One region of the Blautia producta genome, then DNA from elsewhere that is predicted to be linked to it. Evidence: predicted binding sites of a transcription regulator. Region 1 holds the regulator's gene; each other region holds the start of a gene.

Evidence for each region. The regulator NrdR, encoded in region 1, represses ribonucleotide reductase genes. The targets are predictions, from matches to a motif close to CACAANATNTTGTG.
Region 2: BLCOC_RS07035 (adenosylcobalamin-dependent ribonucleoside-diphosphate reductase) is a predicted target of NrdR. The motif match lies at 3,978-3,991, and genes of this name have one in related genera.
Region 3: BLCOC_RS07575 (ribonucleoside triphosphate reductase) is a predicted target of NrdR. The motif match lies at 6,598-6,611, and genes of this name have one in related genera.

The regions. Positions count from the first base shown of each region.
Region 1 is NZ_CP136422.1:4,405,238-4,415,158, reverse strand. It holds gene BLCOC_RS19890 (response regulator) at 1-755, shown strand, start outside; gene BLCOC_RS19885 (HIT family protein) at 816-1,223, opposite strand; gene BLCOC_RS19880 (L-2-amino-thiazoline-4-carboxylic acid hydrolase) at 1,495-2,004, shown strand; gene BLCOC_RS19875 (GNAT family N-acetyltransferase) at 2,035-3,015, shown strand; gene BLCOC_RS19870 (M42 family metallopeptidase) at 2,996-4,027, opposite strand; gene BLCOC_RS19865 (queuosine precursor transporter) at 4,086-4,802, opposite strand; gene BLCOC_RS19860 (radical SAM protein) at 4,792-5,523, opposite strand; gene nrdR (transcriptional regulator NrdR) at 6,067-6,516, shown strand; gene BLCOC_RS19850 (ABC transporter substrate-binding protein) at 6,940-8,511, shown strand; gene BLCOC_RS19845 (ABC transporter permease) at 8,570-9,514, shown strand; gene BLCOC_RS19840 (ABC transporter permease) at 9,530-9,921, shown strand, end outside.
Region 2 is NZ_CP136422.1:1,603,442-1,613,362, reverse strand. It holds gene BLCOC_RS07050 (HAD family hydrolase) at 1-314, opposite strand, end outside; gene BLCOC_RS07045 (EFR1 family ferrodoxin) at 383-1,147, opposite strand; gene BLCOC_RS07040 (ArsR/SmtB family transcription factor) at 1,134-1,517, opposite strand; gene BLCOC_RS07035 (adenosylcobalamin-dependent ribonucleoside-diphosphate reductase) at 1,663-3,933, opposite strand; gene BLCOC_RS07030 (AraC family transcriptional regulator) at 4,099-4,989, opposite strand; gene BLCOC_RS07025 (alpha/beta hydrolase) at 5,002-5,793, opposite strand; gene BLCOC_RS07020 (ABC transporter substrate-binding protein) at 5,815-7,107, opposite strand; gene BLCOC_RS07015 (ABC transporter permease) at 7,266-9,653, opposite strand; gene BLCOC_RS07010 (ABC transporter ATP-binding protein) at 9,650-9,921, opposite strand, start outside.
Region 3 is NZ_CP136422.1:1,733,176-1,743,096, forward strand. It holds gene BLCOC_RS07545 (FtsX-like permease family protein) at 1-765, shown strand, start outside; gene BLCOC_RS07550 (family 78 glycoside hydrolase catalytic domain) at 936-3,086, shown strand; gene BLCOC_RS07555 (GntR family transcriptional regulator) at 3,230-3,613, shown strand; gene BLCOC_RS07560 (ABC transporter ATP-binding protein) at 3,606-4,472, shown strand; gene BLCOC_RS07565 (ABC-2 transporter permease) at 4,477-5,121, shown strand; gene hflX (GTPase HflX) at 5,259-6,500, shown strand; gene BLCOC_RS07575 (ribonucleoside triphosphate reductase) at 6,744-9,116, shown strand; gene BLCOC_RS07580 (hypothetical protein) at 9,453-9,921, shown strand, end outside.

The sequences.
Region 1 (9,921 bases):
TTGCGGAGCAGATCCACATGGTGAGCTATTATGATGAAGAACAGAGGATACATTATTTTACAGAGAGGATACCGGCAGGGGAGCACAGTCCAAAAGGAATGACCCACATGCAGGCAGCTCTGAAAAAGGCAGTGGGCGAGTTCGCAAAGGAGGATACGAAAAAGTCCATAGCACATATTTTTGCGGCTGTCCGCGATGAAAGGTATACAAGCATTAATGTGCTGCGGCGTATTTTTATGGACATGCTGGGTGTCTTTTCCATGACGGCACAGAGCCTGAATGGGGCTATTGAGGAAATTGAGGTGCGGGGTGATAACTGTCATTACCAGTCTTTGATGACGAGCAGCAGTCTGTCAGAGATAGAGGAGTGGTTTCTGGAATTCACAGATGCCTTCTATGAACGTTTTCTGATCGATTACAAATGCAGCCGCTCAGAGATTCTAAACAGCGCCTTCCACTACATTGACACGCATCTGAAGACACAGATACACCAGGCAGACGCAGCCAGAGAAATCGGCGTTTCCAGCGCTTATCTGAGTACCGTGTTCAAAAAAGAGATGGGTCAGAATTTTATTGATTATGTGAATATGAGGAAGGTGGGACTGGCAAAGGAAATGCTGGAGGAGGGACTTCTCGTATACGAAGTTTCTGAAATATTGGGATTTGAGAACTGTACATATTTTTCTAAGGTATTTAAAAAATACACAGAAATATCGCCGGATACGTTCCGGAGAGAGCGAGTGAATAGAAAATGAGTTTCCGCCTATTTTTTACTGTCTTCGGTGCTGCGGATAGTAAAAATAGGCGGCATACGGTCATTGAAAGCCCGGGTGAAGCTGTTCTTTCAAGCAGTGGGAAAGCTGTTCCTGTAAAAGCTCATGCTGTTTTACTTTCTGGTTTGCCCAGAAACAGTCATCGGTATACCGGGGAATGATGTGCACATGAAAATGTGTTCCTTCATCCATGACTCGGCCGTTATTTTGCATGACAGTAACTCCCAGCACATCAAAATTTGTTTCTATGATCTCAGTCACCTGCTGTTCAAGCAGGATCAATTCAACCAAAACCTGCTTTGGAACCTCCCGGATATTTTCATAATGCTGTTTGGAAATAATCAGTAAATGCCCTTTTTGAATGGGATTTATATCGTAAACCAGAATAAAGTGATCTGTTTCAGCCAGTATTTGTGAAGTTTCAATGCAACTGCAAAAAATACATTTCATATGTGTGATCCTCCTGTTATTGTTCAGAGTATTAGATAGATGGAATCATAAAAGAGTTCCTGATTGTGCCCGGATGTCTCCCATGCTATAATTTATACAGCGGCATGATACCTAATTACTTGACAGGGCTCAGGGCTGCGCAATTTACTGCGCTGGCCGTAAGAATGTCTTCTTAGGGATAACAGAAAGTAGCCGGACATGTATCATTATACCACAAGGCTATAGTGACCGGGAATCATGATCGTAAGAAAAATGCAGAGGGGGTTTTAATATGCCAAACAATTGTACATCTAAGATCAAAAACGAACCAAAGATTAAAAATAAACTGATTCAGGCTGTCAGAGGACAGTTGGAACAGCGTGCGGCCTGGCTGTATCTTCTATGTGATGAAGCCGGAAAAAGAGGACTTGACTGGGAGGACTTCGGAAGCGCCGCGATCCGTCGCTGCGGTCTGGGACAGGGGGCAGAGTTGGTAAAACAAGGTGGGACCAACAGTCTGACCGGTCTCAGAAAACAGCTTTTTACCAAACCGGCCCAGTGGGTATTTGAGATGAAAATCAGAAAAAGCACAGACAAAGAGCTGGCAATTGATTTTCACTATTGTCCGTTAGTAAAGGCCTGGCAGAAAGCCGGCTGTACGGACGAGGAGATAGGGAAACTCTGTGACATAGCAATGTGCGGCGACCATGGCATAGGAGAGGCTTACGGCGGCCGTCTGAAACTTTTGAAATCCATCGCCAAGGGGGATGAGGTATGCCGTTTATATTATCATAAAAAGTAATGCCGCACGGAGATCTTACGAGGAGACGAAATGCACATTATTGATTTTACACGTGAACATATTACAAACGCAAAGGAACTTGCTTTGTCATGCTACAAAGAGGAGCAAAGCAAGGTGCCTGTTCTTCCGAAAGCAGAAGAACTTCTTGACTTAACATATTTTGCGGATAATGGATTTGGAGCAGCCGCATACGAGGGGAAAACCATGATAGGTTTTCTCTGCGGTACGGAGCCTTTTGACCATGCATTTGGTTCAACTGATGCCAAGGGGATATTTTCTCCTATGGGTGCCAATGCTGCAGCGGCACAAAACAGAGCAGATATATATGCAGCCATGTACCAGTATGCCGCTCAGAAATGGGTGAGAGCCGGGGCTGTCAGCCATGGTGTTTGTCTCTATGCTCATGATGAAGCAGCACAGCAGCAGTTCTTCCGGTATGGTTTTGGCCAGCGGTGTGCAGACGCCGTTCGAGCCATGGAACCCATATCCTGCATCCAAAATGAAAAATATGAAAAGCACAGCTTTGAAAATGAGGAGCTTGATCCGGAAACCATCGCTCAGGCATATCCTCTGGAGGTTATGCTGAACCGCCATTATGAAAGCAGTCCGTTTTTCATGAACCGTACCGTAACCACATGCCAAGACTTCTGCAGCACATTTACAGCAGAAAAAGAAAGATGCTTTATAACAAGATACAAAGGACAGCCATGCGCATATCTGAAAATTTCAGAGTCCGGTGAAACCTGTATCACAGAAAACCGGGAATATCTGCACATTACAGCAGCCTACTGTCTTACGGAACATCGGGGAAAAGGTGTGATCCAAAATCCTCTGAACTATGCCGTAAATATTCTAAAAAAAGAAGGCTATGCGTATTTGGGCGTAGACTATGAAAGTCTGAATCCAACAGCATATGCCTTCTGGCAAAAATTTTTTTCAGTGTATACCCATGGTCTTGTCCGCCGTATTGACGAACGTATTCTTAAGGCACCTATCCAAGTAATCCTTTGATCAGCAGGAAGGTATTTTTCACTCCCTCCACATGGCTTCTTTCATATCCGTGGGAAGCGTACACGCCTGGGCCGATCAGCCCATGACGCACATCATATCCTGCTGTAAGAGCCACATCCGCATCTGACCCGTAGTGGGGATATACATCCACTGCGTATGCAAGCCCCATATCCCGGGCTGTCTTTACAAGAGAAGTAACCAGATCATAGTGATAAGGCCCTCTGCTGTCCTTGGCACAGATGGATACCTGCTGCTCGGTACAGCAAAGGCCTTCTCCTACACATCCCATATCCACAGAAATAACATCCTTCACGCCATCCGGAATAGAAGATGCCCCGCCGTGGCCGACTTCCTCAAATACAGTCATGTGCTGATAGACCCTCTTTTTCAGAGATATGCCTTCCTCCCTCACATATTTTGCATAACCCAGTAAAATGGCGGCGCTGAGTTTATCATCCAGAAAACGGCTTTTGATGTATCCTGATCTTGTTATCACAGTCCTGGGGGCAAAACACACATAATCCCCTGGGGAAATTCCCAGTGCAGCCACTGCCTCTTTATCTGCGGCCGGTTCATCCGGCACGATTTCCACAGTGTCGAAAGTTCGTCCGGTCTTATCATAATCCCCATTTACATGAACAGAAGCGTTGATAAGCTGACAGGTTCCTTCGTATATACCGCCAAATCGTGTGACGATCCTGCAATTCTCCCCCTCTGCATTATTTGCATTCATTCCGCCGATCGGTGTGACTTTCAGCCGCCCGTTTCCCTTGATCTCTGAAACCATAGCTCCAAGAGTGTCCACGTGTGCCTCCAGGAGAACACCCTGCCCGGCATCACCGCTTTCCAAGTCCGTAAGCACACCGCCCTTGACGGTTTTTAAAGGATGGTATCCCAGGCGCTGGTATTCAGCCATCAGGTAGTCTGTAACCTTTTGTGTGTACCCTGACGGGCTGTCTATTGCCAGAAGCGTTTTCATTTGTTCCAGAATATAATCCAGATATTTGTCCATGATCATAGCCCTTTTCCTTTTATGATTTTGTAACTGTTATTGCCAATATAATATATAGTTAAGATACAGCTGCTATATTTCCATCTTTTCTATGTTTGATCCGCCGTGCTATATAGACAAAGGGAGTGTCAAGCAGGCTGGTAAATACAAAAATCACATAACTCGATATGCAGATATGCAGAAGTACCGGCAGGGAATACATTCCCCAAAATGCCCCAAACGTATACAGGATCGTATTTAAAAGCTGCGATACTAAAGTGGAGCCGTTGTTGCGAAGCCATAAAAAACCTTCCGCGTCCCCAAAACGTTTTGTCGTAAACGCCCACCATTTATGATAGGCCCAGACGTCAAATTTCTGAGATACCGCATAGACCAGAAGACTGGCAAACAGCAGTCTCGGTGTATTTGAAAAAATCGTATGGAACGCAGGACTTGCCCAGTCGCTGGCAGAAGGGGTATATAAAAGCCACATCTGGGAGATCAATATAAAACAGAAGGAAGTACAGATTCCCAGGTTGACCGCTTTCTGCGCCTGTTTTTTGCCGCCCACTTCACTGATGATATCCGTCACAAGAAAAGACGAGGCAAACAGTACATTTCCAAGTGTCTGCTCCATACCAAAAGCCCGCACCATGAGCAAAACCTCAATATTGGCAGTGATGGTACAAAAGACAGTCCACGCATACAGACCGGACAGGTCAAAAAAGTTATAAGCAAGCAGGACGAAGCTGTATATCAGAACAAGAGATATAAGTAACAAAATTTCATTGCTCATATTTGTCACCCACCCCAAATTCCGTGTTTTCCATCAGGATATCAACCCGTTCATTACCTATATAAAGGGGATAAAGATTTTCTGCAAAGATCCGGATCACATCTCTGTCAGGTTTCATTTTGGTGGAATTTGCCACCATGATATTGATACAGATCCTCTCAAAAAAGGCAAGTCCGGTCTCAATATCCCTTTTCATTGAAGCAAGGGTCTGCCCTGTAAGCCCGAACAACAGACACACCTCATGGGCATATTCGGCAATTTCCTGGGGAGAGTCAGCGGTAAAGCCCTTCCGGAGAACAGTTTCACGGAATTGAGGATCAAAGGTTTCCACACCCATCTTAATCTTTAGGCAAATATCTTTCTCGGCAAAAAAATCCTTCGCGGCCTTGATCTCATCCCTATGCATCCAGTGACACTCAAAATGCAGTTCCCGGATTTCTTTTTCTTCGCAGACCTGGCGTATCAAATGCAAAGTCTTGTCATCCAGGTCACAAAAACTCCCGGAATTGATCACTTCCAATCGGTGGAAACAGCCGGTGACTTTGGTCAGTTCCTTTTGATTCAGAAGAAAATTGGCGTCCTCATCTCTGGAAAAATCCAGATGATAGTCGCAGAATGTACAGCGGCGCCATTTGCACCCGCTGCCCCGAAGAAGCAAGATCTCCCGGGGATTTTTTTCCCGTATCACACTATAACGGTTCGTTGGTTGTTCAATACTCATTTTTTTCACTCCTTAGTTTTATTTATAGACAGGATGGTTACGAACTGTCTTTCAGGAAGAGACTCCCTAAACGGTAACATTCTGTAACAGTTCAGGCAGGCTGAACTGTTACACATCCGGCCATTAAAAATCGCTTCGCGATGGGCCGGATGCCTGCTGGAACTACCTGTTCATACGGGCAGCGCAATAAATGCGCAGACCTGTCTGAACTGCTACAACATTCTAGCAGAAAACCCCAAAAAATACAAGGGAAATGATTGACGTAAGACGTCTATATGTACTATACTGTTACTGTTCACGGACCGTTATCCCGGGAGGCATTTTGCAAAGCAAAATCCCGAGTTAGCCAGCGCCAAAATGCAATTTATTGCATTTTGTGTGCATCGCGAAGCGTGTTACTATACAAAAAACTACACTTTAAGTAGACTTTAAATAGTAACACTATACTGTTACTGTTCACGGGCCTGTTGATTCACTCTGTGCCCGGTAACCTATATTTACCGCAGGCAGCCTTATATAACATAGATCAAGGAGGACCTTTACATGAAATGTCCATTTTGTAATCAAGACAACACACGCGTCATCGATTCCAGACCGGTTCCGGACAATAATTCCATCCGAAGGAGAAGACAGTGTGACGAGTGCGGCAAGCGGTTCACCACTTACGAGAAAATAGAGACAATTCCACTTGTTGTTATCAAAAAAGACCAAAGCCGCGAACAATACGACCGCACCAAAATCCAGGACGGCATCATGCGTGCCTGCTACAAACGTCCGATTTCCGTAGAGCAGATTGAAAAGATCCTGGACGAGATCGAAACCGAAATCTTCAACAAAGAAGATCGTGAAATACCAAGCACCGAAATCGGTGAAATCGTCATGGACAAACTCAAAGACCTGGACGCTGTAACCTATGTACGCTTTGCCTCTGTCTACCGTGAATTCAAGGATGTAAACACCTTCATGGACGAACTGAAAAAAATTCTGAACTAGACACCACAGCAAACATTCTACAGTAAACATGATATGAACCTGAACAAACAAAACATCATTTTTTGTTTTTTAGCCGTAACCTACAGGATTTGGAGGGGATGGGGGCAGGGCAGCAGAGGGAAATTCAGGAGGCTAAGTGGAGCGGCGGGCAGATCCACCTGCGGCAGACACTTAATGAGGAGGCCATTGCCGACGAATTTAGTGAATGCCAGCAGGTTAGCTGCCCGCCAGCGAAACGTCGGATGAATTTCCCTCTGCTGCCCTGCCCCCATCCCCTCCAAATCTCACAACCCCTCACAACCCCTCCAAACATCTCATCTATTCCCATGTACCCCAAATAATACTTGCAATCTCCCCCCCATTTCGCTACAATGAACTTGACAATTAAATAATGAGGGAACTTCTATGTTTAAAGGAGAGATCATGAAAAGAGCAAGATTAATACCAACACTTCTCTTTGCACTTACCCTGACTATTGTACTCGGCGGCTGCCAAGACAAAAAGGAAAGCGGTAAAGAGTCCAAAAACAACGAAAGTTCCACAGAAACAAAAGCGGAACCAACCATGGGAGGTTCCATTGTAGTAGGAATTCCTCAGGATATAGAGGATAGTCTTGACCCACACAAATCGGTAGCGGCAGGAACAAAAGAAGTCCTATTCAATATTTATGAAGGCTTAGTAAAGCCTGATGAAAAAGGCAATTACATCGATGCAGTAGCCCAGTCGCACACCATATCAGAGGATGGCAGGACTTACACCTTTACACTTCGTGAGGGCGTAAAATTCCACAATGGAGCGGACGTTACCGTAGACGATGTGAAATATTCGATCGAGCGATGCGCCGGTATCACGGAAGGAACAGAACCGTTGATAGCGGCGTTTTCTAATGTGGAAAACGTGGAAACTCCCGATGACAAAACCATTGTCATCAACTTAAAAGAAGCCGATACAGAATTCCTGGCATATCTGATCGTGGCAGTTGTCCCCAAGGATGTGCAGGATCTGGAAACGAATCCGGTGGGCACCGGTCCCTTTATGTACGAATCCCGCTCTCCCCAGGAGAATATTAAGATCAAAAAGTTTGCAGACTACTGGGATACAGAGAATCCGGCATATCTGGATGAAGTCACCTTCAAGGTGGTGAGCGACAGCAATGCGATCGTGACCGGGTTAAAAGGCGGTTCTCTGGATATGGTGGCACGTATTGATTCCAACCAGTCTGCTCAGTTGGAAGGCGGGGACTTCACCATTTATGAAGGCGGCATGAATCTGGTACAGGCACTCTATCTGAACAATGCCGAAGCCCCTTTTGATGACATAAAGGTACGCCAGGCGCTCTCATATGCTGTGAACCGCCAGGATGTTCTGGATATGATCGCAGACGGAAAAGGAACCATCATCGGAAGCAGTATGTTCCCGGCCTTTGACAAATATTACATGCCTGAACTGGCAGACAAATACCCCCAGGATGTAAACAAAGCCAAAGAACTGCTGGCAGAAGCCGGATACCCGGATGGATTTGACATGACCATCACGGTTCCTTCCAACTATCAGCAACATGTGGACACAGCCCAGATACTGGTGGAGCAGTTAAAACAGATCGGAGTCAACGCAAAAATCCAGCTTGTGGAATGGGATAGCTGGCTCAGTGACGTATACGGTGACAGAAAATTCCAGTCTACAGTAGTGGGTGTGGACGCAGCTTATTTAAGCGGCCGCGCACTACTGGAGCGTTTTACCTCAGATTCTTCCAAAAACTTCATCAACTTCAGCAATGAAGAGTATGATAAACTCTATCAGCAGGTGAAGAAAAGCACAGACGACGCAGAACAGACAGAGCTTTACAAGAAAATGGAAACCATTTTGGCTGATGACGCGGCAAATGTCTATATTCAGGATATGGCCTCAGAGGTTGCGCTGAGAAAGTCTTACAGCGGGTTTGAATTTTATCCCCTGTATGTGCTGGACATGGCAAAAATCTACAAAGTAAAATAAAGCCCGGCAATAAGGAAAGCTGTACCGGGAACCATACACGGAGAAGGAGAAAGACAGAATGAAATATATTGTGAAAAAAACGGGAACTCTCATTATAACATTGTTAATTGTCTCTTTTCTTTCTTTTATGGCCTTCTCCGTGATTCCAGGTGACGCGGCAAAGTCAAAGCTGGGAACAGAGGCTACAAAGGAACAGGTAGAGGCACTGCAGCATGAGATGGGACTTGATAAACCGGTTCTGGTGCGCTACGGTCTGTGGCTGAAGGATTTTGTCACCGGTGACATGGGTGAGTCCTACAGTTATTCCATGCCGGTACAGGAGATGATAGGGGATAAAATACCTGTCAATATCACTATGGTGCTTATGGGATTTTTCATCATCCTGCTGTTCTCCATACCTCTAGGAATTTTTACGGCACAGCATGAGGGCGGAAAACTTGACCGTTTTTTAATGATCTGTAATCAGGTGATCATGTCAGTCCCGGGATTTTTCCTGGGTATCTTGATCACATATATCTTTGGATTGGTGCTCAAATGGTTTACGCCGGGAGCCTACGTATCCCCCAGGGAAAATTTCGGAGGGTTTCTGGCCTACCTCGCAGCGCCAAGTATAGCCATCGCGCTGCCCAAAAGTGCCATGGCGGTAAAAATGCTGCGAAGCTCCGTGATCACCCAGCTTCGCATGGATTATGTGCGAACTGCCTACAGTCGGGGAAACAGGGCAGGGCGTGTGCTCTACCGGCATGTACTGAAGAACGCTCTGATACCGGTGCTCACTTTCTGGGCTATGACCATTGCAGATATTATGGCCAACAGCATTATTTTGGAACAGGTGTTTACCATTCCCGGTATGGGAAGCCTGCTGATCACGTCTATTTCCAACAGAGATTACCCTGTGGTCCAGGGGATCATTGTACTGATCGCGGCTATGGTGGTCATCATTAATTTTGCAGTGGATATTTTATACGGAAAAATCGACCCGCGTATCCGCATGGACGCATAGGCAGGAGGAGAGAAGATGAGAAAAGACAGAAAAATTAAGTCGGGCAATTTGATCATCGGTGCCTCCCTTGCAGGATGTATGCTGCTATTTTTGCTGATCGGACTGCTGTATACCCCCTATGATCCGGATGCCATGAGCGGCGGCGCGAAATTCGCAGCGCCTTCTCTGGCACATCTGTTTGGATGTGACCAGTTTGGACGGGACATTTTGAGCCGGGTCATGAAAGGCACAGGAACCACTTTTTTTGTGGGGGCGGCAACGGTCCTGATCGGCGGCGGAGTCGGGCTTTTAGTGGGCGCTTTTACCGGATATTTCGGAGGCTGGCTGGATGAAGTGCTTATGCGCTTTAATGATGCAGTGGTTTCTTTTCCGAGCATTTTGCTGGCCCTGGTATTTATCAGTATTTT
Region 2 (9,921 bases), 2.8 Mb from region 1:
TTTGTGTCGGGAAATGCTGGGGCATACATCCAGAAACGCTGACAGAGCCTGTGAAGCTCCGCGAAATTTTCTTTCAAATGGATCTTCTCTGCGCACTCCGCCAGTGCCCTGTCCACGATCTCATCTTCTGTGATATAACTTTCTTTATAACTGACAGCTTCATAAGCTTTGATCAGTTTCCACCAGTAGGCCAGCATTGCCTCCATACTCTCTATATCACTGTTTTTCCAGCATCGCTTCAGCATCTCCATGCCGTCCGGTCCGCCCTCTTCAATAATAGTACCTGTATAATCTAAAAATACTGCTTTGATCATCTATTTACTCCCTGTCTTTTTAAATTCTGCCTGACTTCTGAATCATTACCATGTATTCTCATTTCTACTCAAAGAAAAACTTTGTTTTCTTTTCTGCCGCTGCAGGTCTTTTTCATTTTTATCGAGGCCGCCCTCAGCATGATCTGGTTTACATTTCTTGCCTTCTGGGGACAAACAGTAATGCAGCGCATACAGGAGATACATTTTTCCTTGTCCACCTCCGACGGGTTCTGCGCCGGTATGGCCCCCACCGGGCATTTTGCCGCACAGACCCCGCATTTGGTACAGCGTTTTCCGGCTTTCGGCTTCAGAGGAATGCCGCTGTAATTTCTATAGGGTTTATTTCCCGGTACCTTTACTTTCTCTCCTCTGTTATGCCTCTCCAGCTTCTCTTTTATTCTTTTGGAAAACTCCCCCAGCTCTACCCTGTCCTTTTCATCCGGTCTTCCGGCTCCGAACTGCCTCATAACAGAATGTTCAGCCACGGCCGCTGCTGCTGCCGTACAGTGAAATCCTGCATCTGTGAGAGCTTCCTCAAGCTCCAGCAGTGTGTCATCATACTCCCTGTTTCCGTATACTGCCACAGGGACAGCCTGCGCTCCCCCACCTTTCATCTGTCTGACCGCATCCAGGGCCGCCTTAGGCACCCTTCCCCCGAAAGACGGAACTCCCACAACGCAGATATCCTCCTTATCAAAAACATACCTGGTATAATCACCCTGAAAAACAGACAGATCGATCTCCTGCTTTTCTTCCTCCCAGGCTCTGCACAGTATATCTGTCACCGTTTTCGTTCCCCCTGTGGGGCTGAAATAAATATCATATAATTTCATTTTCTGTCCTTTCCTTCACCTTCGCCAGACATACATCCATCATTTCCTCCGCGTCTCTCCACAGCTCTGCCACCAGTTTCAGGCTGCTGCTGGCCGGATCAAGATAATAGAAATTCATGGTTCCCCGCCTGCTGACCGTAATGATCCCGGCTTCCATCAATATCTTCAAATGATGGGATACCGCAGTGCGGGATATATTGGTGTTCCTCTGAATCTGCCCCACACGCAGTCCGCCCTCCCCGCAGTGCTCAATCAGGGTTCGGATGATATGCTGCCTGGTCTCATCTCCAACCGCAGAGAGCGCAGGCTGACAAAGCACAAATTTTTCCGCAAAAAGTTTCCTGCGTTCCTCCAGCGTGATTCCTTCCATGCTCTTCCTCCAATGGTCAATATTTATCGACTATTATAGAATAGATTGGCCCCCACTTCAACATTGGTAAAGAAAATCAGGTTCATTAAATCAAAAAGACCGCTGCACAGTCCGTCTGAAAACTGTGCAGCGGTTCTAAAAAAAATCAATGGCATTTGCTCCATCCGCAGCTCTTACAGATATTGCATCCCTCCTCAAAGACGAGGGCCTCCCCGCATTCGGGACAGTATATCTTGTCCGTCTCCGGTCCGGTCACAGCCTTGGCTTTCGGGGCCTTCTTCTGAGACCGCCCGCCCAGGTCTTTTTCCTTCCGAGTAAGTTCTGCCTGCATTTCGTTATACATATCCATCAGGGCATTTCCCACTGCCATCGGGCAGCATGCCCCTTTGCTGGTATCCTTTCTGGTCACGCGGCGCGCTGTGTAGGAAGGACAGGAACCGCTGGAATTGAGCTGATCCACAATGGTCTCAATATCAATCCCGCCTCTGGCACTGATGGAGATCATACGGGACAGCCCCACCATGAAATTGTTACAGCCTCCTGTAGAACCCTTGCTCAGATAGGTTTCTAGCAGCGCACCGGTATGAGGATCAAAGAGCGCGATACAGTGAAGGCTTCCGCATCCGGTGATGAGCTTGCGCTTCTTGCCCACCACGTCGTCTGTGACAAGAATGATGTCCCCGCGCTTCAGCCCTTCTCCTGCCGCCACCTTTTTTGTCTCCTTGGTATTCAGTATCCCGGTCCTCTTACAGCCGTCACGGAAGATAGTGATCCCCTTTAATCCGCTCTCATAAGCGTACAGATACAGACTCTCTGTCTCCTCCACGGTAAAACTGTTCGGCACATTCACTGTGGAGCTGATAGATGCGTCGATATGCTTCTGCCATACAGACTGCATATCAATCCTCTGGCGGTAATCCAGTGTCATGGCTGTGACAAAGTATTCCGGCAGGGATTTGTCATCCTTTATCTCAAACTGCTTCATATAATTTTCCACGATCTTTGTATACACCTTGTAATATACATCGGTTCCGTGCAGGGATTCCGTCTTCCGCTCATAGTAATTGGCATACACCGGTTCAATTCCCCCGGAAATCCCCAGCATGGTAGACAGGGTTCCCGTTGGCGCGATCGTCAGAAGCTGTGAATTGCGCATACCGTATTTGCTGACAAGTCCCCTTGTCTTTTCCGTAGTATTTGCTGTAAAATATGGGGTCTCCATGATCTCTTCCACACAGCAGGCAGGAAAGGCACCTTTCTCCCTGGCAAGTTTTGCGGAGGCGGCAATGGCTGCATCCGCCATGGCAAATCCTATCTTATCGCACATTTCCACAGCCTCAGCCTCTCCGTAGGTGATGCCCAGCTTGATCAGGGCATCCGCCAGTCCCATGATACCAAGCCCGATCTGACGCCATTTTTCCACACTTTTTCTCTGCTCCTCCAGCGGATGCAGGGGCAGCCCCTCTTCCAGGACCTCATTCAGTGCGTTTACAGACGCCTGCACGCACTTCTTAAAGCTGTCAAAATCAAAAAACGCGGTATCTGTAAACGGATTCTGTACGAACTCCGCCAGATTCACACTTCCCAGCAGACAGCTTCCCCCTGCCGGCAGCGGCTCCTCTGCGCATGGATTTACGCCTGCATAGGCAAAGTCCTCTGTATTGCTCAACAGGTTCCAGCCTGTAATGCGGTCCCAGAACAAAGCTCCCGGCTCCGCGTAATCCCAGTTTGTCTCCGCGATCCTTCGGAACAGTTCTCTGGCATTCACTGTCTTTTCGATAACTTCCCCTGTAACTTCACGAGTGTAGTGCAGAAGATAGTCCTTATTTTCCTTTACCGCTTCCATAAAATCCTCATGGATACGGATGGAAATATTGGCCTTTGTCACCTTGTCCAGGTCTGTCTTAAGATCAATAAATTCCTGCACATCCGGATGGGAACAGTCAATAGAGATCATCAGCGCGCCCCGCCTTCCGTTCTGCCCGATCAGAGAAGTAACAAGAGAATACAGCTCCATAAAAGACACGGAGCCGCTGGTCTCTTTGGCCGCATTGTTTATTTTTGCCCCTCTGGGACTCAATTTTGATATATCAATGCCGCATCCTCCGCCATAGCTGTAGGTACGCGCCAATTTTCTAGCACAGTCAAAAATACTCTCAATCTCATCCTCTGGTGGTTCAATGACGTAACAATTGGAATATGTCACCTTTCTGTTCTGCTTCTGAAGTCCTCTGTTTGAGAGAATCCTTCCGCCAAACAAAAATTTTCTCTGTCTGATATACTCTTTGATCTCTTCATTTCCCCCACTGATCCTTGTAAGCCAAGCCTCGAAATCCTCGTCTTCACAGCAGTATTTCTTTGCCCAGATATCCATACCAAGCTGGTTCTCCTCACCCAGCCACTCTTCTATTGTCATATGATCGCTCCTTATCCAGATTTAGTCAACGATTTTTATATTACCACAATATATAGGGCAAATCAAGGTATGAAACTGAAGTTTTTGCATCTATGCTGTATTCCTGCAATAATTCAAACAGGACTGCGCACAAACTTTTTGTTTATGCGCAGTCCCTGTTGTCTTCTATTCCACACAGTCGTTCTGCACGGTGGGAAAAGAAGACGCGGATCCTCTGTAATTTTTCGGACTGATACCATATCTCTGTTTAAATATCTTGGAGAAGGTCAGGGGATTTTCATACCCCACCTCAGCCGCGATCTGATTGATGGGAAACTCTGTATTCTTCAGCATGGTCACCGCTTTCTCCATGCGCAGATTAACAAGAAACTGCTGAGGGGAGCACCCTATCATTTTCTTAAAGCTCTTTGCCAGATAGCTTCTGTTGATGCCTATCCGCTCTGCCAGATCATTGACTTTGACTTTTCTGTTATAATTCTCCGCCAGAAATTCCTTTGCATAGTTTACGTAGGCCGCCGCGGAATAAGAATATGTGTCCTGATTTTTATGCAGCACCTGGTATTCCTCGATCAGTTCAGAGAGAAACCACTGCATCATGCTGTTTCTCCTCAACTCATTTACCAGGGTGAGCTGAGGTATCTCCAGCATTTTTCGGATGATCCCGTGGAGACGCTCTGTACATGCCACCTGCCTGACTAACCGCTGCTGCCCAAATCCTGCCTTAGCCAGACATTCATAGGCTTTCAGGCCGGAAAAACCGATCCACATATAAACCCACGGCTCCTCCTGATCTGCCCGGTAGCTGCCTTTCCTGTACGGCGGAATTAAAAATGCGTCATTTTCTCCCAGATGAAAGGTCTGGTCATCAATCTCCAGTATTCCCTTTCCTCTCAAAATAATATGAATGAGGTAGATAGAACGCTTCGGGGGACTATGGAAATAAGCCGGCCGGCACTCCTCAATCCCGCAGTAATTCAGCGCCAGCTCCACGGAGTCCTGGCTTTCATTGTCTAAAAAAGCTTTGAATCTCAGATTCATCCCCGGATCATGTTCCATTTTTCCTCCTGTCTATCTGTCCATCCACCATTTCAGCACATCCTGGATCTGCTCATCCCAGCAGTCCCAGGTATGGCTTCCCTCAGACTCCTTTACGGTCACTTCAATTCCCAGTTCTTTCATGTGCTCCCAGGTATGTAGATTGTCCTCATAAAGAAAGTCCTGCCTGCCGCACCACGCATAGAGTCTTGGCATTTCTTTTTCCGTAGCTTTTCTCTCGGCAGCCAGCTCCCACAGGTCATTGTCAGAACCTCTGACAGACTCTCCGCTTCCGAAAATGCCGTTCCAGAATGCCTGCTCCTCCGGTTCCTCCTGTCTGTGCCTTTCCAGACTGGCCGCAAGGTCTAAAGCCCCCGACAGAGCTGCCCCCGCGCCAAAATTTTCACTGCCGTCAAGGGCCGCTTTCCATGCGCCGTATCCGCCCATTGACACCCCTGCCGCCAGAATATCCTCTTTCTTATCAGAGATATTGGGGAAGAATTCCCGGCAGATACCCGGAAGCTCTCTGCACAGGAAGGTCTGGTAACGCATACCGTACTTTGTGTCTGTATACCACCCCAATTGAACTTCCGGCATGATCACTGCGATTCCCAGTTCACTGACGTAGCGTTCAATGGAGGTTCGCCGGCACCATGTGGTATGGTCATCTGTCATACCGTGCAGCAGAAACACTGCCGGGTATTTCCCTTCCCTCACCGTGCCTGTCATACCAATCTGACGGCTGGTCCTCTGGGGAAGGATCACGGACATCTGTGTGCACATTCCCAGCACTTCAGAGAAAAAATCAACTTGAAGCAAAGCCATACATCCTACCTCTTTCCATACTTATTCTTCCGCCAAAGACTGGTCCATAAACTCTGCGATCTCTCTGCAGGCATCCGCCATAGACTTGTCTTTGGCGTAAACCTCCTTTAAAATCTCATTTGCTTTGTTCTCCCAGGTGACAGTGGTCTTGGAATAGGGACGGATCACCATGTCATCCATCATATTCAGATAAGCCTTTAGGTTAAAATCAGCGGAATTGGCCCATGCGTCTGAGGTATCCTTATAAGCGGACATTGTAATTCCCAGTTCTGCCTGTTTGATCTGGGCTTCCTTTGAACCTAAATACTCTATCAGCTTCCATGCATCCTCTGTGTGTTCCCCATTTGCCGCTGCCGCCCAGCCCAGTCCGTTGTAGACAGACATTCTTTTTCCTGTCTCCGCGTTCATGGGAAGCTCCACACAGTCGCAGTTCTCCGCTGTATATTCATTTTCTTTGAAATAAGCCAGCATCCAGGACCCCTGGAAGGTCATGGCAATTTTCCCGGATTGGAACAAGACGTCCTCACCATTTTCCGACATAGTTTCCAGTGTGGGCATAACCCCTGCCTGGATCCAGCTCTCCAGCATTTCCATGGCCTGGATCGTCTTGGGATCATCCCACCCAGACTTTTTCTTATCCTCCGAGATAATATAACCGCCATTGTCATAGATCATATTGTAGTAGCCCGCCTGGTTGTTGTCATTGCGCATGGCAAGACCGTACTGGCTGCCATCCTCTTTTGTGAGCTTTTTGGCTGCCTCAAACACATCATTCCAGGTCCACTCTGCTGTGGGATACTCTACGCCCGCCTCGTCAAACATCTTCTTATTATACCACAGGGCAATGGTGTCCACATCCTTTGGCACTGCGTACTGTTTGTTGTCATTGTTATATAATTTTACAATATCCTCCGGGTAATTGGCAAGGTCAATCCTGTCACTGCTCTCGATCTTATCTGTCAGATCCAGAAGCAGTCCGTTGGTCATATAGCGTTCCGCTTCATTGGAATGCATCCAGAATACATCAGGGAGTGTACCGCCCCTGGCTCCCGCATCCAGCATAGTCCAGTATTCATCCCATTTGACCACGCCTGTCTCCGCCTTGATCCCCGTCTCCTTGGTAAAATCATCAAGGATCTTCTGCAGGCCTTTTGCCTGATTGTCATCCCATGTCATGACAGACAGTACCCCGTCACTTTTTTTCTCTGATCCGCTGCTTTCCTTCTCCTGCCCGTCCGCGTTCTGTCCGCAGGCTGCCAATACTGCCGCTGCTGCCGATGCCAGTAAAATGGCACTCATTCTTTTTAATCTCATACCTTATCTCCTTTTTTGCTGTGAACTTACTGCTGTAAACTTACAGGTGTTCCGGAACCCTCTGTTTGTTTTATTATAAGAAATCCGAAGCAGCGATAAAATAGAGTAATGTATGAGACTCATAACCTAATGTGTCTTTTTCTTTTCATTTTTCTATATTACTCGGTGTAATTGATCCTTGTTACCAGGGAATCTCTGTTCTGCGATCTCAGACAGATATATGTGATCAGCATTGGTACAAACAGCATGCACAGGGCATAGATCCCGTATTCCACCAAAGGAAATTGAAAGTGCATATAAGCGGCACCCGCATATTTTCTCAGTGCCCACACAATGCCAAAACCGGCCAGTCCTCCTGCCGTCAGGGTAATGATCAGATTTGGAACAGCCAGGTAAATATTCTCAATGCAGAGCATTTTCACAATCTGTCTTCTCTCCATCCCAATGGATTCCAGCATGGCAAATTCTCTCCTTCTTGCCGTTATGCTGCTGATACTGGTGTTGATCATATTAAAAATACTGAAGATAATGATAAAGATAGTAAGCCCGTAAACCTGTGTATTTAAGGCCTTTGTCTGTGCCGCATCGTCTATTTTTTTCTCCCTGAGAGTCTGCAGCCTAAGATTTTTATAGTCATCCAGTATGTTCAGGATATCCTCCTCGACAGCCTCTGCATTATTCCCATACTCCTCTGCTGTCACGTAAAAAGCTGAAGTTTTATTCATTTCCGGCCACATCTCTTCCATTACTTTTCCTGAAATATAAATACCGTCTTCCAGATTCCTGTCATCATCTGCACGCTCTTTTACCCCAACGATCTGCACAGTGCGCTCCCTGTTTGTGCCGTTATACCACTCCAGTTCTACCTCTTTCTCCATATCCAGAGATATTTGAAATATGGATTCTATGAGTCTGGTGTTGACGATTATGACAGAGTTCTGATCCAGCCTGTCGGTACTTCCCGCATCCAGCAGAGCATCCAGTTCTTCTCTGTTCTCCTCCGTCACCGGATAGACGTTCTCCATCAGCTCTCTACTGCCGTCCCTGATTATTGCTGAAGTGTTGATTTCTTTTTTGACCCGCTTTACATTGGGAATATTCTCCAGTTTCTGTTTTAACTCTTCACTCAGTGTTCCTTCCATCTGCCATTCTGTGATCCCATACCTCTGTGTATTGCCATGTGCATCGTACGCATAATCCACAATATATTCCCAGTCTTCAAAGTCTCCCGCTCTGGAATATTCCTCAGCGTCCCACGCTGCCATATAGGCAGCACCTGTCATAAACAAGATACCCCCTATGGCCAATGACACCGTGGTCAAAACGCCCTTTTTCCCGTTGTTGTTCCAGACACTTTTCGCCATAGTTCGCGCTGTCAGTTTCCTGTGCGGCCTGTCTTTTTCCTCTCTGCTTTTTTCATCCCCGGTGTATCTCACTGCTTCCACAGGCGAAATATTTCCCGCCATCTTAGCCGGCTTACTCACAGAAAAGAGTACAGTGAGCACCCCAAAGGCGGCTGACATACATACTGTCAGGAAAAGTCCTGCCCCAGTAAAGCCCCCGGGCCTGATAAAATACGCAGACACAATGCCTATGAGAATCCCGGTAGGAATCCCAATGCCGCTGAGCATAAACCCCTCACTGAAGATCATCCTGTTTATCTGCTTTTTTGTCATGCCGATGGTTCTGAGCTGCCCGATCTGATGGATCCTGCCTGTCACAGACAGGTAAAAAATACTGTATATGACAACTACAGCGGCAAATAATATGATAAGCCCCACAACTCCGATCAAAAGCACAGCACTGGTTTTCTGGAGGGAATACTCAAAATTTCCGTTTATATTAACCTGGTTTCTATCGATCTCATATTTGACGGCAAGATTATTTACCACACCCGAAAACTCCGATATCTGCATATCCCCTGCGTCCACAATTTTAACCAGGGCTGTATAGGGAATATCCCTGAGCGCCCTACTGTTGTCCGCATAGGCTTTCGAGACATAGACAGGATATCTGCTCAGCTCCTGATCCCGCTCCAATATGCCGCAGACCACAAAGCTTTCCCTCCCCCCGTCTGCAAAGGAGAGTTCCAGTTCTGTCCCTGTCTTCTCATCTTTCCCCAAAGCTTTTAGAAGCTGTCTGTCCACAGCAATTTCATTTTCCAGCTCCGGAACCTTTCCTTCCGCAGGAGTATAGGTAACGATTCCGCTGCTGTGGCTTTCTATATAAAACGGATACAGCTTCACTCCATCTTCCTTGACTTCACTACCCTCTTTATAGGGAACCATCATCTCTGTCTGCTCATCCTCTGACAGACCCTGCATCTGCTGCTCTGTGATATTCATATACATGACATGCTGCATGGTGTCCAATATCTTTTGTTTTTCCGTTTCCGCAGATTTTTGTACCATAGCCAGACCGCTTATCAGACTGACAGCCAAAATGATGGTCAGGACAGTAAAGAAACTATACAGTCTGTTTCCCAGTAAATTGCTCTTTGCAGTTCTCCATACAACCCTTCTGTTATTATTTTTATCAATATTCATGAAGACCACCCGCTCTCAACAATCTTTCCATCTTCGATCCGGATGGTTCTGTCAGCCACTTGGGCGATCTCCTCATTATGGGTGATCATCACAAGTGTCTGATGGAATCTTCTGCTGGCTGCCTGAAACAGTCCGAGCACCTCCTGGCTTGTCTGGGAATCCAGATTTCCTGTGGGTTCGTCCGCCAGAATGATGGCCGGTTTTGTAACCAGTGCCCTGGCAATGGCTGCCCTCTGCTGCTGTCCTCCGGAAAGCTTTCCCGGTTTCC
Region 3 (9,921 bases), 2.7 Mb from region 1:
GAAAAGGTGCATCTTGACCAGGACAGCTATTATATGCACTGTAGCGGATTTGCAAAAGAGAAGCTGGAGCGGTATGCAAAAAGCCGGAATCTGGAAGTGAATGGCAAAGAGGATGAGATCCTTTCCTTCGGCGGGGCATTCACAGGCGCGTTTTTTCAGCAGGAGTTCTTCGGAAACGGCAGTTATTATCTTTTGATCGTGCCGGACTGGACGGTGGAGCATATGCAGGTGATAGAGGAACTGTATGTGGGGGTGACGCCAAAAGAGCTGTCCATGGAAGATTATGAGGGACTTTTGTCTATTGAACGGGGGGATAGGACGTATCTGACCGGCAAGCCGGAGATTCGGGAGACTGGGGCTTCTGTTGTCATGAGCTTTTCTTTTCCCCTGTTTTATCTGGCATTTATCTTTCTGGCGGCTGCGGCAACTATCATGACTGTACAGATATTGAGTGATCTGGAGCAGGAGAGGCGGCAGTTTGCCATACTGGGAGAATGCGGGATGGATCAGTCAGAGCAGAGGAGGATACTGCGTAGGTATTTTGCCGTCTATTATTTCCTTCCGGTACTTCCCGCCGCTTTAGGCGGTGCTGCTGTGTACATGGCAATCACAGGCAGCATAAACTGGGACGCATATCAGGGAATGACTTTAATAGGATTTGGTGAGGGCATGGGCATTCTGGGGATGACGGCAGGTGTCTTCTTCAGTATCTATTTGATCTATTGTCTGAGCGCTTACCTTTCATTTAAAAAGGCGGTTTTATGAGAACGTACGCGTTATGCCATAGATCCACCTCGCGGGACAGTGGAGGGCTGAACTGTTACGAAATAGTACATATAATCAAAAAAAGTTACATGTACTTAAAATCCGGAATGCATTAAGATATAGCATATGGATGAATAAAAACTTTCAGCGAATCGACAGGAGTGAGACTTATGAAAAAATTTGAACCGGACTGGCTGACCATCCCTCAGTTTGCCTGCATAAAACCGGAAACACCTTACCACAAGGAACAGGAGAACTGTGATCATGAGGAATTTCCGGTAAAAAATCTGCATGTACTTGCCCGGACAGACGTGGAGGCAGAAGGGGACGGACAAAGATATCTGTTGCGCATATCTGCAGATGATCACTACAAGCTCTGGATCAACGGCACTTTTGCCGGACAGGGACCGGCCCCGGCGTGGCCGGAGAAATACTATTATAATGAGATAGATATCACCCCGTTTTTCCGGCCGGGAAAAAATGTGCTAGCTGTGCATCTGTATTATCAGGGACTTGTGAACCGTGTCTGGAACAGCGGAGACGGGCGGTTTGCCCTGGCCGCGCAGCTTGTCTGCGGGAATACAGGGGAAGAAGTGCTCCCCCTTATATGGAGATATAAAATATCGGAGGCCTATTCCGGCAGGACCATTGGATATGAGACACAATTTCTGGAGGATTTTGACAGCAGACGCTGGGATGCCGGCTGGAATCTCGCGGACTTTGATGACAGCCGGTGGGAGCCAATGGAAGCGGCAGAATGGGCGGACTACAAGCTGATCAAACAGCCCACGGAAATGCTGACAGTATACAGAAGAGAGCCGGAGGTGATAAAAAAAGAGGAGGGCTGCTGGTCTGTGGATATAGGCCGGGAGATCACAGGGAGCCTGTGTATAAAAGCCTCCGGCCCTCCCGGCGAGAAGGTGGAGATCCTCTGTGGGGAGGAACGGGAGGAGGACGGCAGTGTCCGCTTTGATATGCGCTGCGGCTGCTGTTACCGGGAGATATGGACACTGGACGGTGGTATATGTGAGCTGGAACCATATGATTATAAAGGATTTCGTTATGGGGAAATCCACTTTGGAAGCAGGGTGGAGATCCTGGAGGTCTGCGCAGAGGTACGCCATTACCCCATGGAGGATGCTCTGTGCACATTGAAGACTACAGATGAAAAGCTGGCGGGCATTTTTTCTATCTGCAAAAATGCAGTAAAATACGGCACGCAGGAGGCATATCTTGACTGTCCCACAAGAGAGAAGGGACAGTATCTGGGGGATGCTGTTATCACATCACGTTCCCATGTGTGGCTTACAGGAAAGACGGATATGCTGAGAAAATGTATTGACCAGTTTGCCCTGACAGAGAAGATCTGCCCGGGTCTAATGGCTGTGGCTCCCGGGGCTTTTATGCAGGAGATCGCTGATTTTTCCCTGCTGTGGTCACAGCTTTTGCTGACGGATCATGTATTTACAGGGGACAGGGAATATTTGAGAAAATATTATGAGACTGCCAAAGGCATTGTACATTATTTTACCGGATATGAGGATGAAAAAGGCCTGCTGGATCAGGTGTCAGAAAAATGGAATCTGGTGGACTGGCCGGAAAACCTGCGGGATGATTATGATTTTATCCTGAGCCGTCCCATAGTGGCAAAAGGCTGTCACAATGTCATCAATGCCCTGTATGCAGGGGCCATAAAGACTTTGACGGAAATAGAAAGGATCCTGGGTCTGCCTGTCTCGTATTCCTTTGAAAAAGTGAGGGGGTCTTATATCAAAGCGTTCTACAGGCCGGATAAAAAACTGTTCGCCGACAGTGAAACCAGTGTACATTGTTCTCTTCACTCCAATATATACGCCCTGTATTTTGATCTGGTGCCGGAGGAAGCGGTGGAGTGCGTGGGAGATTTTCTTGAGAAAAAGGGATTTTGCTGCGGTGTTATGCCAAGCTTTTTTCTTCTGAAAGCCCTTGGAAAGGCCGGACGCTATGAAGGTGTATACCGGCTTCTTGTCAATGAAGGGGAGCACGGCTGGGTCAACATGCTGCGGGAAGGGGCTGACACCTGCTTTGAGGCATGGGGAAAGGAACAGAAATGGAATACCAGCCTGTGTCATCCCTGGGCATCTGCGCCCATCAGTATTTTGATAGAAGAACTGGCGGGGATACGTCCTGACCCAAAAGAGGAGAAGGGATTTCGATTTGAACCTCACATTCCGGATTCCATAGGACGGTTTGCTCTCACGGTGCCCTTTGGCAAAAAACAGTGGAGAGTGGAAAAGTTGGAAGGAAACATAAGACTGTATCAACCGGATCTTGAAGCATAAACGAATCGTATTGAGCTGCCGAAGGTAACTGTTCAGATTGTCTGAACCGTTACCTTCAGCAGTTTTTTTCGTCCTGCTATTGACAAGAGTGATATGTAAGTGTATAGTGTGATGTATAGAGATACACACTAAAGGGGTGAAACATGAAGATAACAATATCAAACACTGCCAATGAACCTCTGTACCAGCAGATCATGGAGCAGATGAAAGAGAGTATTCTGAGCGGAGAGTTACAGGAGGGAGAACTGCTGCCCTCGATCCGCAGTTTTGCCAATGATCTCAAGGTCAGTGTTCTGACCATCCGAAGAGTCTATGAGGAACTGGAAAAAGAAGGATTTGTGGTCAGCCAGGTAGGAGTGGGAACTTTTGTAAAGGCAGGGAATACAGAGCTTTTTAAGGAGTCTAAGCGAAGAATGATCGAGGAAAAGCTTACCGAGGCTCTGAAACTGGCTTCCATGCTGGATATCGGTAAAGAGGAGATCATGGAGATGATCGACATTTTAAGTGAGGAGATTGGAAATGGATAATGTGCTGGAAGTAAGAGGTCTTAGAAAAAAATATACCAGATTTGAGCTTCAGGATGTGAGCTTTGCCATCCCGGAGGGCTGTATTGCGGGATTTGTGGGAAATAACGGTGCCGGTAAGACCACCACCATACGTGCCATTTTGAATCTGATCCACAGAGACGGCGGCCAGGTACAGATTCTGGGAATGGATATGAATGAAAAAAAGGAGAGGGAACAGGAGATCAAAAACCGCATCGGTGTAGTTACCGACAGCGGAGGTTTTTACGGAATGTTCACATTAAAGGAAACAGCCTCCCTTTTTTCTTCCCTGTACAGGAACTGGGATGACTCGGTATATAAGGACTGGATCAAAAAGTTTTCCCTGAATGAGAAGCAGAGGATACAGGAATTGTCAAGGGGAATGAAGGTGAAGTTCGCCCTTGCTCTTGCCATGTCCCATCACGCGGAATTTTTGATCATGGATGAACCCTCCAGCGGTCTTGATCTGCTTACCAGGGCGCAGATCCTGGAGAGTCTGCGGGAGTATATGGAGCGGGAAGGCAGAGGTGTATTTTTTTCCACTCATATTGCAACAGACATTGAGAAGGTGGCGGATATTGTGATACTCATTGAAAAAGGCAGAATTGTATTCCAGAAGGAGAAGGATGTTCTGATGGAAGAATACAGGATAGCAAAGGGGGACAGCAGGGATCTGAGCCGTGAGGCAGAAGAATTGTGTATCAGTCTCCGGAAAACAAAATACGGATTTACCGGTGTCACGAACAAAGTGGAGGAAATGAGACATCTGGTTCCGGATGTATTGTTTGAGAAGCCGGATATGGAGGAAATTCTGATGTCATGTATGGGAAAGGAGAGCTAGGGATATGGTAAGAGCGCTGTTTATGAAAGATATCAGGCTGATCAGGAAAAATTTTGCTGTTATGGCTGTCATGATTATTGGTATGCCGATTTTTCTTTTTTGGAGAGTCGATACAAAAATGGATGCGGGCGGAGTCCCCCTTTTGCTGATGTCCAGTATACTGGGACTGATCCTTTTTGGAAATATATGTACAGAGGAAGAAAAATGTCCCGGTGGTGAGATCGCGCTGTTGTGTGCGCCCTGTTCCAGGAAAATGCTGGTGGCTGTGAGATATTTGGTGATGAGTCTGTTTTTTTTGCTTTGCGCAGCAGGATATGAAGCGGTTGGTCTGGTCATGAGCGGAAAGATATTATATATATGGCAAATCATGCAGGTATTTTCCGTTTATCTTTTGCTGATGGGCATATTTATTCCTGTTGTATATAAGGTAGGAGTGATAAAGGTTCAATATTTACTATCGGGTACTGTAGTGATCCTGGGATTTGCCAGTTCAATGTTTGCAAGCTCCTCCCTTTTTACTTCCATGACAGAATTTCTGAGACAGAATCAGAATATAGCAGTGGTGGGATTTGGGGTATTTTGTATCGCGTTTACTTCCTTATCCTTTTGGATCTCAATGAAAATATATGAGAAAAAAGAGTGTATATGAGTTGTATCCGGTCTGCCTGTAATAGAAGGAACGTTTTTGTGAAAAATGTCCCCTTGTCAGCGTATAGAAAAAGCGTTATGATGATAGGACAGTTTTATTTATACGGATTTTAATACGGCTTATTATAGGAGATATTTATGCAGTTATACGATTTGAACGATGTAGAGGAACGCGTTATCCTGGTGGGGGTACAGGAGGGGGACGGTGAGGACGCGGAGGAATCCGTGGAAGAACTTGCAGAGCTTTCCAAGACGGCAGGCGCGCAGGTGGTGGGCACTGTGATCCAGAAAAGAGAGCGGATCCATCCCGGCACCTATGTGGGAAAAGGCAAGATGGAGGAGCTGAAAATGCTGCTCACAGCGCTGGACGCCACAGGAATCATCTGTGATGATGAGCTGTCACCGGTGCAGATGAACAATCTGCAGCAGGAACTGGACTGCAAGGTGATGGACAGGACGCTTCTGATACTCGATATTTTTGCAGACCATGCGTCCACCAGTGAAGGGAAGATCCAGGTGGAACTGGCACAGCTCCGTTACCGGGCTGTCCGTCTTGTGGGACTAGGGAATTCCCTGTCACGTCTGGGCGGCGGGATCGGAACCAGAGGACCCGGTGAGAAGAAGCTGGAGATGGACAGACGTCTGATCAAAGAGCGGATCTCCCAGTTGAAGAGAGAATTGGAACAGGTAAAGCGCCACAGAGAATTACTTCGGGAGGGTAGGAAAAGAGAGCGGGTCATGACAGCCGCTATCGTGGGATACACCAACGCCGGAAAATCCACTCTTCTGAACACACTCACAGATGCAGGCGTTTTGTCGGAGGACAAACTGTTTGCCACTCTGGATCCCACAACGAGAATGCTGGAGCTATCCGGGGGAACCAGGATTTACCTTACAGATACCGTAGGATTTATCCGGAAACTGCCCCATCACCTGATCGAGGCATTTAAAAGCACTCTGGAGGAAGCAAAATATGCGGATATCATTCTGCATGTAGTGGATGCGTCCAATCCTCAGATGGAAGATCAGATGGGAGTGGTATATGACACCCTCCAGGAGTTGGAAGTGACCAATAAAAAGATGGTTACTCCTTTTAATAAGCAGGATAAGCTTTTGACAGAACAGATCCTCAGAGATCCCAATGCGGATCATGTGCTGCGTATCTCAGCGAAAACAGGGGAGGGACTGGAACAGCTTAAGGATGTGCTGGAGAAAATCGTGACAGAGGATCAGATCTATCTGGAGCGTGTAATCCCTTATAAAGACGCGGGGATTCTGCAGCAGATCAGGAAGTACGGACAGCTTATGGAAGAGGAGTACACAGACGGCGGGATCGCAGTAAAAGCAAGGGTTCCCAAGGACATCTACGGACGGCTGTAGGCTGTCATTCCTGCAGTCAGCAGGCAGATAAATGCCAAGACCGGAATTAATAATTTGATTAATAAACTACCATATATTGGAAACTTCAAAGAATGTTTACAATATATGGTAGTTTTTACTGTTGACGAAAAGTATAACCTTTGCTACAATAGACCTACAGCGTTTATACAGAGGCCATACTCTGTGAATGCGAGGCGGGACGGCAAGACGGTCCTGCTTCTTTACATATAAGGAGGAAAAGGAATGTTTCAGGTAGTAAAACGTGATGGGGAAATTGCAGAATTTCGTCTGGATAAGATTGCTGAAGCAGTCAAGAAAGCATTTGATGCCACAGAGAATGAATACAGCAGTGACATGCTGGATCTGCTGGCACTCCGTGTGACATCAGATTTCCAGAAGAAAATTGTAAAGGGGAAAGTTTCTGTGGAGGATATCCAGGACAGCGTGGAGAATGTACTGATCCAGGCAGGCTACTCTGATGTGGCAAAGTCTTATATCCTGTACAGAAAGCAGAGAGAAAAAATCCGCAATATGAAGTCTACGATCTTGGACTACAAAGAGATCGTAAACAGCTATGTAAAAGTGGAAGACTGGAGGGTAAAGGAAAACTCCACAGTGACTTACTCTGTGGGAGGCCTGATCCTGAGCAATTCCGGTGCTGTAACCGCTAATTACTGGCTGTCCGAGATTTACGACACAGAGATTGCTGAAGCGCACAGGAATGCGGATATCCATATTCATGATCTGTCCATGCTGACAGGATACTGCGCCGGCTGGTCTTTAAAACAGCTGATCAAAGAAGGACTGGGCGGCATTGAAGGAAAGATCACGTCCTCTCCGGCCAAGCACCTGAGCGTACTCTGTAACCAGATGGTGAATTTTTTGGGGATCATGCAGAATGAATGGGCAGGGGCACAGGCTTTTTCTTCCTTTGACACGTATCTGGCACCCTTTGTCAAGGCCGACAGCCTGAGTTATCCGGAAGTGAAGAAATGTGTGGAATCCTTTATTTACGGTGTCAACACACCGAGCCGCTGGGGTACCCAGGCACCATTTTCTAACATTACCCTGGACTGGACTGTGCCCAATGATCTGGCAGAGCTTCCGGCAATCGTAGGCGGAAAAGAGATGCCGTTTAAGTACAAGGACTGCAAAAAAGAGATGGATATGGTGAATAAAGCCTTCATTGAGACTATGATCGAGGGCGATGCAAACGGCCGCGGTTTCCAGTATCCCATTCCCACCTACTCCATAACCAGAGATTTTGACTGGTCTGACACAGAGAATAATAAGCTGTTATTTGAGATGACTTCCAAATACGGCACACCATATTTTTCAAATTATATCAACAGTGATATGGAGCCGAGTGACGTCAGAAGTATGTGCTGCCGTCTCCGTCTTGATCTGAGGGAACTGAGAAAGAAAACAGGCGGATTTTTCGGCTCAGGGGAGAGTACCGGATCTGTGGGTGTTGTGACCATCAATATGCCGAGGATCGCTTACATGGCGGAGGATGAGGAGGACTTTTTCCGCCGTCTGGATCATATGATGGATATTTCCGCCCGTTCTCTGAAAATTAAGAGAGATGTGATCACAAAGCTTTTGGATGAAGGCCTCTACCCATACACCAAGAGATACCTGGGAAGCTTTGAGAATCATTTTTCCACCATTGGTCTTCTGGGCATGAACGAAGCAGGTCTGAATGCCAGGTGGCTGAAATGTGATATGTCAGATGAGAGGACCCAGGAGTTCTCAAAACGTGTACTGAACCACATGAGAGAACGTCTGAAAGATTATCAGGAAGAGTACGGCGATCTATACAACCTGGAGGCAACTCCCGCGGAGTCCACCTCCTATCGTCTGGCAAAGCATGACAGAAAACGCTGGCCGGATATCAGAACAGCGGGAAATGAGGGAGATACTCCATATTACACCAACAGTTCCCATCTTCCGGTGGATTATACAGCAGATATTTTCGACGCGCTGGATATTCAGGATGAACTGCAGACTCTGTACACCTCAGGCACAGTATTCCATGCCTTTTTGGGAGAAAAACTGCCTGACTGGAAGGCTGCCGCGGCACTTGTGAGAAAGATCGCACAGAATTACCGCCTTCCTTACTATACCTTGTCACCAACCTATTCTGTCTGCAAAGACCACGGATATCTCTCCGGTGAACATTTTGTCTGCCCCAAATGCGGCAAAAAGGCTGAGGTTTACAGCCGTATTACAGGCTATTATCGTCCTGTACAGAACTGGAACGACGGAAAAAGCCAGGAATACAAGAACCGTACGGTCTATGACATTGCCCATTCCGATTTCAAGATCCAGACCCAAATGACGGCAGCGCCAGAGAGCGATGTGAGGATCCAGGAGTCAGATGCCGGACAGGTTACGGCAAAATATCTCTTTACCACAGAAACCTGTCCAAACTGTAAGATTGCAAAACAGATGCTGGAAGGTGAGGATTACGAGCTGGTGGATGCGGAAAAGAATCCTGAACTGGCCCGCAAGTTTGGCGTTATGCAGGCTCCGACACTGATCGTGATCAATGGTGAGGAGACAAAAAAATATGTGAATGCCTCCAATATTCAGAGATATGTGGATGAGGATTAAAGAAAAAGGAACGGTTTATTCCAAATGTCATTTAAAGCATGATATTTGAAGCATCACGTTTACCAGGTCGACAGACAAATACTGTTTGTCGGCCTTTTTCTTAACTTTACTTTGAAAGCTTATTGCTGACAATATTTGACTTTGCAAGGGTCATCGAACAGAAAGTCCATGCTGGATTAGATATTCTTCATCTGGCGGGGCTTTTTTTACCTCTTTGCCATAGAGTAAACAAAGGCTGTTTTTTCAATAGGATGGCCTAAACTTGAAGTTTTTGGCCTGCCCCGGTACTGGCTGTTCCGGGACAGGCTGCGGATTCCGTTTCGGTATATCATGGCGATGATGGTTATACTTGCGGCAGTCAACAGCATGGTTTTTTACTACATCAACTTAGGCGGGTATGAGACAGCGGCACAGTGGACGACGTTCATGCGCTACGGCTTCACGCTGGTCAACCTGGTGTTATCCTTCCTTCTCATCAAGGAGAGCTTATCAAAGCTGATGTTTACTTATCTGCTGATGATGGCGTGGTCGTTTTTTGTGTATGGCAATGCGAATTTTATTGAAAGCCGGTATTTCTGGGAGCTTTCCGAACTGCACCCGTACCTGGTTTACAATATGGCTCGTGTGGTGATCTACATGATCACCTGCCCATTCGTGTTCCGGTTCCTCTGTCATACGGTGAGAGATGCGCTGAAAATCGAGGACAGGATCATGTGGCGGTATCTGTGGGTCATTCCGCTGTTTCCCACCCTGTTCGGTATGCTGTACTGCTTCACCGAAGATGTGTACGCCTATGCCACATGGC